One region of the Paraburkholderia sp. J41 genome, then DNA from elsewhere that is predicted to be linked to it. Evidence: predicted binding sites of a transcription regulator. Region 1 holds the regulator's gene; each other region holds the start of a gene.
What was found. The regulator LexA, encoded in region 1, represses DNA repair genes until DNA is damaged. The targets are predictions, from matches to a motif close to ACTGTATNNNNATACAGT.
Positions count from the first base shown of each region.

Region 1 (2,201 bases):
ATCAGCACGTCGCCGATATCGCGCTGCACGAAGCTCGTGGTCGCGCCGCGCGCGCCCGAATCGAGCACGCCCGCATTCTTGTAGACCTTCGTCACGAACTCCTTCGCCTTCTGCTCGTTGCCGCCCGGCTGATGCAGCGCGTAGGCCCACGCCGCAAGGTAGTTCCAGCGCGCGCCGCCCGAGGTTTTCGGATTCGGCGTCACGATCGAGACGCCCGGCTTCGCGAGATCGTCCCAATCCTTGATGTGCTTCGGGTTGCCCTTGCGCACGAGAAACACGATGGTCGAGGTGTACGGCGAGGCGTTGTCCGGCAGACGCTTTTGCCAGTCTTTCGCGACGAGGCCCTTGTTGGCGAGCGCGTCGATGTCCCAGGCGAGCGCGAGCGTGACGACATCGGCTTGCAGGCCGTCGAGCACCGAACGCGCCTGCGCGCCCGAGCCGCCATGCGACTGCTTGATGGTGATGGTTTCGCCCGTCTTCGCCTTCCACTGCTTGATGAAGGCTTCGTTGATGTCCTGATACAACTCGCGCGTCGGGTCGTAGGAGACGTTGAGCAGCGCGGTATCGGCATGCGCGGCCACGGGCGCCAGCGCCGCCGCGCCGCCCAGCAATGCCGCGACCGGCACGATCAGCGGCGCCGCTCCGAGCGCCAGCCTCGCCGCCCATGTCCTGAGCCAGCCTGCTCGCGGCGCTTTCTCCGCCGCTTTCCCCGCCAATTTCCCCGATTCCGTGACCATCTATCTGTTCTCCGTGCCCGTATGTGGTTGCCGGCAAGTTGCCGCTCAGTTGCCGACTCAGTTGCCGCTAACGATGGAGGCCAGTCTAGCGATCCGCTTACATCATTAAAAATAATGTTTCTTCATTTTTTAATACGCAAAAGTGGTAAGCGACAGAGGAAACCGCTGCAACGGCATTTTTCCGTCCGTCAGGGCGCCATGAAACGCTGCTGCGGCGGCATCGGCAAGGCATCGGGGCGACGAACTTCAAGTAACACTTGAAAAGCGGCAAATACTGTATAAAAATACAGTCACCTGTTTAAACATACAGTGGCGCCATGACCAAACTCACCGCACGACAACAGCAGGTTTTCGATCTGATCCGCCGGGCGATCGAGCGCACCGGCTTCCCGCCCACCCGCGCCGAAATCGCGGCGGAGCTGGGTTTCAGTTCCGCCAATTCGGCCGAGGAACATTTGCGCGCGCTGGCGCGCAAGGGCGTGATCGAGCTGGCTGCGGGCGCCTCGCGCGGCATCCGTCTCGTGCCCATGGGCGACGAGCTGCCGCATCAGTTCACGCTGCCGCATGCGAGCATCATGCAGCTCGCGCTGCCGCTCGTCGGCCGCGTGGCGGCGGGCAGCCCGATCCTCGCGCAGGAACATATCTCGCAGAACTACATGTGCGACCCGGCGCTCTTTTCGAGCCGCCCCGACTATCTGCTGAAAGTGCGCGGTCTTTCGATGCGCGACGCCGGCATTCTCGACGGCGACCTGCTCGCCGTGCAGAAGAAGGCCGAGGCGAAGGACGGCCAGATCGTCGTGGCGCGTCTTGGCGACGACGTCACGGTCAAACGCCTCAAGCGCCGCCCGAACGGCCTGGAGCTGATCGCCGAAAACCCCGACTACGACAATATTTTCGTCGAGTCCGGCAGCGCGGAATTCGCGCTGGAAGGCATCGCGGTCGGCTTGATTCGCCCCACCGAATTCTAAAAATCCGCTGATATCCGTCTGGAGAGAGTCATGGAACGCCTTGCCCGTCTGCTGCCCTTCCGTCAATTCGGCCGCCTGCGTCATCTGCGTGGAATCGCCTCGTGCGCCGCGCGCGAGATGCGCGCCACGGCTGCCGCCATCAACGGCTCGCTCTTCGACGATATCGACAACGCGCCCAACCTCGTCGCCACCAGCACGGCCGACCTGCCGCCGCTGCCCTCGGCACAGCCGGCGTTCGCGCGTGTTTCGCTCAACAGCGCGCTCAACGTCGACCAACCCGCGCGCCGCGCGCCGGTGCGCGTCTATCACGGCCCGTCGCGGCTCATTCTGGTGGGCACGGTGGACGCGGTGTGCCGCGCGATCGACCGCTGCATTGCCGAGCAACCGACCGACTTGCCGGCCGCGCTCGCGAAATAAGGCACGCGCGTCGCAAAAAAGGACGCGCCGCGATGCGGGTTCTGTTTGTGCTTCGGGATCGTTTTCGCTTTATGGCGGT
Region 1 is NZ_CAJMZE010000015.1:76,083-78,283, forward strand. It holds gene U5805_RS17330 (sulfate ABC transporter substrate-binding protein) at 1-737, opposite strand, end outside; gene lexA (transcriptional repressor LexA) at 1,055-1,705, shown strand; gene U5805_RS17340 (hypothetical protein) at 1,736-2,122, shown strand.

Region 2 (2,201 bases), on a different contig from region 1:
TGAGTTCGGCCACGCCGTTGACGGGATGGATCTGGCGTGCGAGCACGTAGGCGTCGGTTTCGAGCGCGCGGTCGAACGGGCCGTTGGCGATCGACTTCGCGACGAGGTACGTGACGGCGATGCTCATCGGCCAGAGCAGCAGCAGCGGCGCGAGCATCCAGTCGAGGATTTCGCCGAACAGCGAGCGCGGGCGCGCCTCGGCGACGGCTTCGCTCTCGTCCGGCGGCGCAAACGGATTGGCGTAGCGGGCGTCGCGCGCTTCGTCGTCGAGCGCGTGGGCGGAATCGGCGGAATCGGCAGGATCGGCAGGATCGGCGCGGCCTCGCGGGTCCGAAGCGCCGGTGCGGCGGCCGGCGAGCGCGGCGAAGGGACGCCCGGCCATCGTCGCCTCCGCTACTTGTAATAGTGGCTGGCGGGCATGCCAGGCGGCGCGCTTTGGCCTGGGCTTTGGCCGCTGCCCTGGCCTGCCGCGGCGGCGTCGTTCGGGCCGCCGTTCGCCGCGCCCGGCGCTTCCTTCGCTTCTTTTTCGAGGCAATAGCCGAGCCCGCGCACGGTCACGATGCGCACGCCGCCGGTTTCGAGCTTCTTGCGCAGCCGGTGTACGTAGACTTCGATCGCGTTGTTGCTGACTTCCTCGCCCCATTCGCAGAGGTGATCGACGAGCTGCTCCTTCGAGACGAGGCGCCCGAGCCGTTGCAGCAGCACTTCGAGCACGCCCAGCTCGCGCGCGGAAAGGTCGAGCACCTGATCGTGGATGCGCGCGACGCGCCCCACCTGGTCGAACGCGAGCGCGCCGTGGCGCACGACCGTCGGGCCGCCGCCCGCGCCGCGCCGCGTGAGCGCGCGCACCCGCGCTTCGAGTTCGTTGAGCGCGAACGGCTTGGCCATGTAGTCGTCGGCGCCGAGGTCGAGGCCCTTCACGCGTTCGTCGACGCTGTCGGCGGCGGTGAGGATCAGCACGGGCAGGTTGGAATTGCGCGCGCGCAAGCGGCGCAGCACTTCGAGGCCCGTCATTTTCGGCAGGCCGAGATCGAGGATCAGCAGGTCGAACGACTGCATCGACAAGGCCGTATCGGCGTCCACGCCGCTGCGCACGTGATCAACGGCATAGCCCGATTGGCGGAGTGATCGGACGAGACCGTCCGCGAGTATGCTGTCGTCTTCGGCAATGAGGATTCGCATGATGCGCCAGCGTGGCTTCCGGACCTGAACGGTCTCGCAGCGCCCGCGCCGTGACTCCTTCGGCCGGCGCGCGGCGGTCTCCCGAAATTCGAGGTTGTGACAAGCCAGAAAGACTTGCCAAAACCACTGTTTTTTTATACAGTGTCTGCGTTCATGCGTGTTCGCCCAACGAGGCCCGCGCATCGTCACGAGACGCCGTTCATCATAGCAAAGGACGATTCATGGAAGATAGCAAGAAAGGCTCGGCTGGGCTGACTGCTGAAAAGAGCAAGGCGCTGGCCGCCGCGCTCGCGCAGATCGAAAAGCAGTTCGGCAAAGGGTCGATCATGCGACTCGGCGACGGCGACGCGGTCGAAGACATCCAGGTGGTTTCCACGGGCTCGCTCGGCCTCGACATCGCGCTCGGCGTCGGCGGCCTGCCGCGCGGCCGCGTGGTCGAGATCTACGGGCCGGAATCGTCGGGCAAGACCACGCTCACGCTCCAGGTGATCGCCGAACTGCAAAAGATCGGCGGCACGGCGGCGTTCATCGACGCGGAACACGCGCTCGACGTGCAATACGCCTCCAAGCTCGGCGTGAACGTGCCCGAACTGCTCATCTCGCAGCCGGACACGGGCGAGCAGGCGCTCGAAATTGCCGACGCGCTGGTGCGCTCCGGCTCGATCGACATGATCGTGATCGACTCGGTCGCGGCGCTCGTGCCGAAGGCCGAAATCGAAGGCGAAATGGGCGACTCGCTGCCCGGCTTGCAGGCGCGTCTGATGTCGCAGGCGCTGCGCAAGCTCACCGGCACGATCAAGAAGACGAACTGCATGGTGATCTTCATCAACCAGATTCGCATGAAGATCGGCGTGATGTTCGGCAACCCGGAAACCACCACGGGCGGCAACGCGCTCAAGTTCTACGCGTCGGTGCGTCTGGACATTCGCCGTATTGGCTCGATCAAGAAGAACGACGAAGTCATCGGCAGCGAAACGCGCGTGAAGGTCGTGAAGAATAAGGTTTCGCCGCCGTTCCGC
Region 2 is NZ_CAJMZE010000027.1:3,550-5,750, forward strand. It holds gene U5805_RS23480 (sensor histidine kinase) at 1-382, opposite strand, end outside; gene U5805_RS23485 (response regulator transcription factor) at 394-1,182, opposite strand; gene recA (recombinase RecA) at 1,404-2,201, shown strand, end outside.
Region 2: a site for LexA is predicted at 1,308-1,325, ahead of recA (recombinase RecA). Genes of this name have one in related genera too.

Region 3 (2,201 bases), on a different contig from region 1:
TCGATCAGCACGAATTCACGCACGCTCCACGTGATCGGCTCGATCTCGCGCGTGGCGAACTTGCGGTTGTCGTAAAGCAGCGTGAGATGCGGCGTGAAACGCGCGTTGCCGGCTTGCAGATACGCTTGCTTGAGCAAACCGGCGAGCCGTTGCCGAAAGTCGATCAGCGCTTCGACGCCGGTGCTGGACGTGAGCACCCAATGCCGCCCGAAATGGGCCAACCGGTCGAACGTTACGTCGAACGGCAAAGCGCTGAGAGTTGCGGCCACGGCGCACGCGCGGGAAATGACCGGCGGCGGCAGGTAAAACGCTGCGCCCAGAACGTTCAGCGTAACGTGCAGATGGCCGGTTGGCCTCGGCTTGGCCTTGATACCCGCTTCGGACTGCCAATGATTCGCCAACGCGGCGATGCGGGCGGCCGTGTCCGGATCGGGCATCACCGCGAAGAACAATTGATGTACGACGTCCGAGAGCGGCGTTTCGAGTCCAGGTAGCGCGAGTTGGGTCATGGCATGTCACCGATACGCATGGGAGCGAAGTGGGCGTTATGAGCTTTTGAACGTGCCATGAGGATTCCTGCGTGCTTCGGGTTCCTTCGTGCTTCAGGTTCATGCGCGCGTGCCTCTCGTACGATTCATCGCCCGATTTGCCGCCCGGCCTGCCCGCCGATTCCGCCCCAAAAACCCTTTCATTTTCCGCTTGCACTCGTCGTCCGCCCACGTAGAATACTGTATATACGTACAGTATCGGTGGCAACGTGGAACTGCAACAAAAACTCGAAGTGTTGGCCGACGCGGCAAAGTACGACGCTTCGTGTGCAAGCGGCGGCGCGCCCAAGCGCGGTTCGCGCGGCGTTTCCGGGATCGGCGCGAGCACTGGCGCGGGCATCTGTCACAGCTTTACGCCGGACGGGCGCTGCGTGTCGCTCCTCAAAATCCTGCTGACCAACTTTTGTCTGTACGACTGCCAGTACTGCGTGAACCGGCGCTCCAGCAATGTTCCGCGCGCGCGGTTCACGCCCGAGGAAGTCGTCGACCTCACGCTCGATTTTTACCGGCGCAATTACATCGACGGCCTGTTTCTAAGCTCAGGCGTTATCCAGTCGTCCAACTACACGATGGAACAACTGGTGCGCGTGGCGCAGTCGTTGCGGGAGGAACATCAGTTCCGCGGTTATCTGCATCTAAAAACCATTCCGGACGCCGATCCTGAACTCATTGCCAAAGCCGGACGCTATGCGGACCGGCTGAGCGTGAATATCGAATTGCCGACGGACGGCAGTCTCGCGCGCCTCGCGCCCGAAAAAAACGTGCGAACCATCAAGCTGGCGATGGGATCGATCCGGCTGGCTCAGGAAGAGGCGCAGGCCGAGACGAAGGCGCCGCCATTCACGCCGGCCGGACAAAGCACGCAAATGATCGTCGGCGCCGACCAGACGAACGACCGCACCATCCTGCAAACGGCCGAATCGCTGTATGGATCGTTCAAACTTAAGCGCGTTTACTATTCGGCGTTCAGTCCCATTCCAGACAGTCCGTCGGCCCTGCCCGCGCAGGCGCCGCCTCTGCTGCGCGAACATCGGCTTTATCAAGCCGACTTTCTGTTGCGCGGCTACGGCTTCAATGTAAACGAACTGTTCGAAAAAAGTGGAGACCTCGCGCTCGAAATCGATCCGAAGCTCGCGTGGGCGCTTGCTCATCGCGAGCATTTTCCTGTCGACCTCAACCGCGCGCCGCTTCGCGTGATCGCGCGCGTGCCCGGCATCGGCATGAGGAACGCAAAACGTCTCGTGGAACTGCGGCGTACGCGTCGCATCCGTTACGACGATTTGATCCGTCTGCGCTGCCCGATGGAGAAGATCCGGCCGTTCGTGGTGACGCAAGATTATCGTGCCGCCCTGCATGACGCGTCGTCCGAGAAACTGCGCCGCGTGCTCACGCCACCGCCGGTGCAACTCGCGTTGTTGTGAGAACGGCGGATGCGCACCATCGTGATCGAAGATCGCTTTGCCGCGTGGCGCGCGGCCGCGCTCACGGCGCTCGCGGAGGAACTTCCGCCGGCGTCGATTCAATGGCGCCTCGCAGAGGCGACCGAGGGGCCGCAGCAGCAAGCGTTGATCGACGACACAGCGGATTCGCAAAACGCGGTCGCTGCGTCATCACGCAGGGCCGAAGTTCACGTGTCGAAAGAGTTCGCCGCAC
Region 3 is NZ_CAJMZE010000011.1:56,474-58,674, forward strand. It holds gene U5805_RS13720 (2'-5' RNA ligase family protein) at 1-509, opposite strand, end outside; gene U5805_RS13725 (putative DNA modification/repair radical SAM protein) at 758-1,969, shown strand; gene U5805_RS13730 (UdgX family uracil-DNA binding protein) at 1,979-2,201, shown strand, end outside.
Region 3: a site for LexA is predicted at 728-745, ahead of U5805_RS13725 (putative DNA modification/repair radical SAM protein). Genes of this name have one in related genera too.